Regions from separate parts of the Stenomitos rutilans genome, predicted to be linked through region 2. Evidence: riboswitches for the same ligand, from Rfam matches in the RefSeq annotation. Region 2 holds a riboswitch; the other holds the start of a gene.
The links. A riboswitch is a leader RNA that binds a small molecule or an ion and turns the genes downstream of it on or off. The one in region 2 is predicted to bind cobalamin.

Region 1: linked by a shared signal. The riboswitch ahead of AC5JLP_RS03705 (energy-coupling factor ABC transporter permease) and the one ahead of AC5JLP_RS09690 (FAD-binding oxidoreductase) in region 2 are both predicted to bind cobalamin.

The regions. Positions count from the first base shown of each region.
Region 1 is NZ_JCACKR010000027.1:110,718-114,125, reverse strand. Features, by position in the region: gene AC5JLP_RS03720 (energy-coupling factor ABC transporter ATP-binding protein) at 1-153, opposite strand, end outside; gene cbiQ (cobalt ECF transporter T component CbiQ) at 137-940, opposite strand; gene AC5JLP_RS03710 (energy-coupling factor ABC transporter substrate-binding protein) at 1,122-1,415, opposite strand; gene AC5JLP_RS03705 (energy-coupling factor ABC transporter permease) at 1,419-2,177, opposite strand; cobalamin riboswitch at 2,200-2,523, opposite strand; gene xylB (xylulokinase) at 2,609-3,408, shown strand, end outside.
Region 2 is NZ_JCACKR010000057.1:42,690-46,097, reverse strand. Features, by position in the region: gene AC5JLP_RS09700 (helix-hairpin-helix domain-containing protein) at 1-253, shown strand, start outside; gene lepB (signal peptidase I) at 289-900, opposite strand; gene AC5JLP_RS09690 (FAD-binding oxidoreductase) at 1,196-1,903, opposite strand; cobalamin riboswitch at 1,936-2,178, opposite strand; gene AC5JLP_RS09685 (ParB N-terminal domain-containing protein) at 2,425-2,706, shown strand; gene AC5JLP_RS09680 (Dps family protein) at 3,029-3,408, shown strand, end outside.

The DNA of each region.
Region 1 (3,408 bases), on a different contig from region 2:
ATTTGCTAACAAAAACAGCGTTGTTTTACCACACCCATTTTGACCAATCAGCGCACAGCGTTTGCCTGCTGGAATGCGAAGCGTTAAACCCTGAAGGGCAGGCTGAAAGCTCCCTGTATAGGTATAACTAACGTGCTCAAACTCCAACAGCATACTGCCATCCTGCGAGCGTAACCAAAACTGTGCAACCGAAGCAGGCTTCCAGGCTATAGCGTTTGGAGGGTTTGTAGCGACGGGAGTGCCAGACGCGAATATCGCCTGTAAAGCCGCGAGAATCTAAAGTTTGAGATACCTGACGATAGTTTTCGAGCGTGCGTCGAAGAAGTTGCCCCACTAACAGGCTCAGGCTTTTCATCCACACTCGCCAGGTACGGTAGCCACCACGTAACTGTTGCGCCGTCCAAACTTCGCTGGCCGTTCGCAACAACACAAAGATAAAGCGGTACATCAGCAGCAGCAGTTCGGTGAGCAAGGCAGGACAACCAACACGGCGCAGAATGTCTAGCAATTCAGTGAAGGGTATGGTGAGCATGATGAAGTAGATACAGGCAGTAGAGGCGATCGTCCGTGCCGCCAGTTCCCCAGCTTGTTGGATGCCATGAAGACTTAAATAGAGGTAGTAATGCCCCCAGCTAACGCCCTGCCAAGCGTCTGCCTGCACGGATGCCAGGGTGTCTAGACCCACGCCATTGATGACAAAGGCAGGTAAGCTAGTAAACCAAAAGCCGATCGGGATGAGAAGCAGGCGCACATATGTGGCTGCCGGAATTTTGGCATAAATGACGATCCACATGCTCAGCCAGAGGGCGATCGCAAGTTGAATCGGCGCATGAGTACAGTAAGTGATTAAAAGGAGGGCGATCGCAAACAGCAGCTTATGTTCCGGTGGCAGTTGCCGCAACTGATTGGTGTATGCCAGGGTATCGATCTGTAAAGCCATGAACGATTGGATTGATTGTAGAGACATTCCAAGGAATGTCTCTATAAAGGCTCTAATTTTGGGAACCGATCATGCTTCCTGGTAGGGGCAGAATCTTTGCCAGGACTCGTTTTTTCAGTAGTTCGGGGCACGTTCACAGCTTGTACAGCCACAAACAGAACGTGTTGCCTCATCGTCAACCTTACTCGTCTTTTTTGCGTGTCTCCGATCGCCCTTTGTACAGCCCTAAGACATAGCCAGTAATGCCTGCGCCAATCCCTGCTTGAGACGCAAACAAAAACGTTTGCACTTCAGGGCCAGAGTCTTTAATAATCGGTTCAAACCAGGGTTTATAGTTTGGGTGATCTTTTTCGATCGCAGCGACAAAGTTGCCATCCGTTGCACCAAACTCTCTACCCTGGAGTACTAGCAGGGGGCCAAAAGCGAGAACTAAAACCCCAATGACTAACAACCAATGACTTGATAGCTTATTCATCGCTTAAGACTCCTGCTCTAAAAGTTTGAGGGTTTGTAGCTCCTGTTTGCCATACTGCTGCAACCACCCCCAAACCAATACGGTTAGCAGTCCTTCACTAATCGCTAACGGGACTTGAGTAATCGCAAAAATGCCCGCAAATTTAATAAACGAAGCGATAAACCCACCTTGCACTGCTGGAAACGCTAGTGCAAGCTGTACAGCCGTCGTCATGTAAGTGAGCAGATCTTCCAGGGTGGCAGCCAGGAAAACGGCAAGCTTCTGTTTACCCGTTTTCATAACCGTGTTGTAGACTACGTAGGCAACCAGTGGCCCCACGATCGCCATCGAAAACACATTTGCGCCCAACGTTGTCACACCACCATGCGCAAGTAAAACCGCCTGAAACACAAGCACCAAAGTACCCAGCACCGTCATTGTTAAGGGGCCAAACAGAATGGTGCCTAGCCCAGTGCCTGTAGGGTGGGAGCAACTTCCGGTGACAGAGGGAATCTTTAAAGCAGAAAGGACAAAGGTAAACGCGCCTGCCAATGCCAACAGCAATTTTAGTTCAGGGTTTTGCCGGGTGATGCGGGTGAGTGATCGCAAGCCTACGAGAAAGAACGGTAACGATACGGCCCACCAAAAGGCTGCCCACTGCACAGGCAAAAAGCCTTCTGCAATATGCATTGCATAAGCAGGATTGGCAGAACCAAGCAACAAATAACAACTCAAGCCAGCCATTAATCCCAGGCTGACCCATTTCCGGTAGCGTGTCTTCATCCTGTACCTCGCAGATAAGACGATGTTGTAGAACGATACGGCAGGTGTTCTGACTTAAAGAGTGTTGAGTGTCGAGTGATGAGTGTTGAGTTGAATAGGACTTACGCAAAAACGGTCATCTTTCGCCCCCTAGCCCCCAATGCTGGGGGAACCGAGCCAATTAAAGCCCCCAGCATTGGGGGTTTGGGAGCAAATGCGCAAGGCCTATTGAATTAGTAACTTAAAACTCATCATGCAAAACTTCTAACTTCTCTCACAGTTGCGGGACAGCGGTAGAGTTTCACTACACTTTCCCTGTTTTCTCTGGCGGTGGTTTCCCGTCAGAGCCGAATCGTGAACACAGCATACCTGATTAGGAAAAGAATAGAAACTGTTGAGAACGTTCTACCTTAGTTGTTACGCTTGAAGCTTTTGCGTCCTACTGTACAGTTATGTTTCTCGGCATCGATTTAGGCACTGGCTCAGTGAAAGCATTGCTACTTGCAATCGATGGCACCGTCATTGCGGAAGCATCCCATTCCTACCCAGTGCGATCGCCCAAACCAGGCTGGGCAGAAACCGACCCAACTGAGTGGTGGGACGCGGTTGGAAATGTCGTGAGAACTGTCGTTAAAGACAATGAGGCATCGATTCAGGCGATCGGGCTGTCGGGGCAGATGCATGGCGTCGTGCTGACCGATCGCGCTGGAGAGCCATTGCGTCCTGCCATCCTTTGGGCAGACACGCGATCGAGCCAGGAACTCGATCGGTACCGAATGCTCGCTCCTCACTTGCACAAACAGCTTGCTAATCCCATTACAACCGGGATGGCAGGCGCAACGTTGCTCTGGTTACAAACGCACGAACCCAACCTTTACACGAATGCTCGTTGGGTGCTTCAGCCCAAAGATTGGCTGCGCTTTCGTCTGACCGGAGAAGCTGCCTCTGAGCCTTCGGATGCGTCTGGAACCTTGTTATACGATCTCGGTGGGGATACCTGGGCGATCGACGTTCTCGATGCACTACATCTCCGTACCGATTGGCTCCCAAATCTGACGCCATCCACCAGTATGGTAGGCACGTTAACGACCACTGCGGCGGCAGCTCTCGGCTTACCATCTGGCTTGCCTGTCATTGCAGGTGCGGCTGACACAGCATCTGCAATGCTGGGTAGCGGTCTCTTAGAACCAGGACTGATGCAGTTAACGGTGGGTTCAGGCGCGCAAATTGTCACGCCTCGATCGACTGCGAT
Region 2 (3,408 bases):
GCTTAAGCCCCTAGAGTCAGTGATGTTATTTTGCTATTACGATGCAGATAGTGTTGAGACGATTAAGCCTGTGAATCCTAATACAGCATCGATCGAGTTGCTCATTCGCATTCCAGCAGTGGATACGTATCTGGCACGAGCGATCGTCGCCAATCGGACGATGGGGCCTTACCGTAACCTGATTCATTTTCAACGACGACTGTCGCTATCAAGCCAGCTTGTTGCCGAGTTGATGCACTACCTCAAGTTTTAGAGGGAGTCAGCACGAACGCCAAACGCTCTTGATGCTTACGACTTTGCTACTAGCCCAAGACGCTTAAATGGGTAGAAGCGCAACCAAGCGCGACCGATAATGTTCTGCTGCGGTAGAAACCCCCAAACATGGGAGTCATTACTGTTGTTACGGTTGTCGCCCATTACAAAAAACTCACCATTAGGCACAGTGACAGGTGGCAGCGTGTAGTTGGGTGGAGCGGCAATGTACGGTTCCTGGAGTGGTTGTTGATCGACGTAAACCGTGCCGTTTTTAACCTGAACGGTTTGCCCAGGTTGACCAATAATGCGCTTAATAAACGCCTGATCTTTGGTATAGCCTTGAACTTGAAGTTGGTGAGGCGGATCGAAGACGACGATATCGCCAAACTCAGGCGGATGAAAGCGATACGAAAGCTTTTCCACCACGAGTCGATCGCCAATCTGCAAGGTCGGCAGCATCGAATCGGATGGGATGTAGCGAGGTTCTGCCACAAACACTCGAATCAAGAGTGCCAGGATCAGCGCAATGATGAGGATTTGAACGTTTTCCCACCAGGCTCGCCAACGCGGAGGCGCAGGTGCGACCGTTACTGGTAGCGGTAATTCTGCGGGAGGCTCAGAGGTCGAGGTTTTTTCAGAAGTCATGGAAAGGCAGCGCAGACAGCAAACATAAAAAGACAAGATAGCTGACAGTCTCCCTTTTGACTAGGGCTTACGCAAAAGCGGTCATCTTTCGCCCCCTAGCCCCCAATGCTGGGGGAACCGAACCAATTAAAGCCCCCGGCATATAGCCTTCGGCATACCTTTTGGGAAGCAAGCTACAAGAAAGGGGGGTTGGGGGCAAATGCGTAAGTCCTATTGATCAAAAGAGCTGTAGTCAAGATCTCGTCAGAACTTTAGTCTAATGTCTTGATGCCCATCGTGCTTGCAAAGGTCAGCATCAGAACGCAATGAATTTCTCCGATCGCAGTTGGTCGGGCTTCGCACCCAACGCCAAAGCGGTTTCTTGAAGCTGGTCTGAGCGATCGCCCACCGCACAAATCACCACATCAAACGCTGCCAGCTTAAGCCGTAGATTGACCAAAACGCTTTCCGGGCATTGAGCGATCGCGTCCCGATAGTGAAAGGCAGGCCAGGTTTGCTGCAATTGTTGCCAGTACGGCTGATAGGGTAGCTGGTCGGGAGTTTCGGGGTTTGCCTGCACCAACCAGACGGGCAGCTTGTAGCCGCACTCGCGTAGCCAATCGATTTGGCTTTTCAATGGTGCAATCCCTGACCCTTCAGCAATATAAAGGCGTGGACGCTGGGGTAGCTCGCTTAACGTCATCAGACCATACGGCCCTCGTAGTGGCAAGGATTGCCCGATCGCCAGATCCTGTACGACAGCCGAACTCCAGCCCACACGCGAGACGCAGAGTTCAATGTCAGGACAGGCAGAGGGAGAAGAGGCGATCGAGTAGATTTTGCTAAATTTGCGACCATCGCGCTCAAATTTAGGCCAAACGGACTGTCCTGGTAAAAACCGGAGTTCGTCTCGGTCCAATCGCAGTCGAATCGCTTTGATGGTGGGTGTCAGCGCCACAGAACTAAGCACCGTCGCCACGTAGTCTGCCGTCGGCGATCGGCGTAAAACATCTAAACTTTGCATCGTTAACTTTCGCCTGTGTGTCGCAGGCGTGATGGGGTTTGTGACTTCAAGCAGGCATTCTGACTTGGAATGGGGTAAGGGGTTAGGGTTCAGGGGTTAGGGAAGCGTTTAATGCTCCTTCTACCCCATCCCCTAGCTCTTGTACCTTGTTCTTCACAGTTGCGGCACAGTGCCGGACTTTTTTGCGTTAACAAAAGCACCGGACTTTCCCTCGGTTAGACGTTGCTAACCGTGTCTGGGCTGTTTCCCAGAGAACCTGAAGTGGCTTGCGTATTGTAGCTCATGGCTGGTTAACGGCGAAAAATGAAGCGAGGGGAAAGGGGAGAGGGGCGAAGGATAAACAAATGAAGGATTAGCTTTTAAGCGGTCAGCGGTCAGCGATCAGCTTCTACCTTTAGCCTTTAGAATCTCTGTACAAACCCCATCTAAATCGACGTTTAGCCTTTATCCTTTAGCTCTACTCCCCGTCCCCTTCAGCCTTGTTGCAATCCGTAGTCATAACGAGTATGATTTAAGAGTGAATGCGAAAGATAAAGGATATGGTCAGAGTAGAAGCAATCCCAATCAGCAAAATTCGCCGCCCCTTGTTTCGGCAGAATGATCAAACCAAAGTAGCTGCTCTTATGGAGTCGATTCAAGAAATTGGGCTACAGGAGCCAATCGACGTGCTAGAGGTTGATGGCGAATACTACGGTTTCTCTGGGTGTCATCGGTATGAAGCCTGTAGCCGTTTAGGGCAAGAAACGATTCTTTGCCGAGTGCGTCGTGCACCCCGTGCAGTTTTGCAACGTCATTTGGCTTAAGCTTGTACCTTTTTCGGACTGTCAGCCACAACACCATGAGGTTGGGTGCACGGTGTAAGGTAGCAAGGGTGGTTTTAAGATGTAGTCTGTCCGGGTGTAGTTTGGAAGGAAAAACAGCTATAAACTAACCGCAGACCTTGTGAATGAGACGAGTCATTGAACTGTATTTTTGACACGTTTCAGTAATAGCACCACCCGACCCAAAGCTGAGTGCACTTCAGGTATCGAAACAGAGCGTGTTTCGCACCTCTACAAGTTTCATTAACTCAATCCAATCATTAGCTCCAGTTCAATCGAGTTTTCATCTTATTCGGAGGATCGTATGGCAGTTCCAACCACAGTAATGCCAATTGACATCGGCATTGACGAAAAATCAAGAGGCGCGATCGCAGAAGGGCTTTCTCATCTACTGGCAGACACCTATTCGCTTTACCTTAAGACCCACAACTTTCACTGGAACGTGACAGGGCCTATGTTCCAGACGCTCCACCTGATGTTTGAAGGGCAGTATACCGAGTTAGCTGCCGCAGTAGACCTCATTGCTGAACGCATTCGAGCGCTTGGTTTCCCTGCTCCAGGCACCTATTCGGAGTTTGCGCGGTTAAGCTCAATCCCCGAAACAGCGGGTGTGCCCAAAGCAGAAGATATGATTCGTGAACTGGTGGAAGGGCAAGAAGCGGTGGTACGGACAGCCCGATCGAT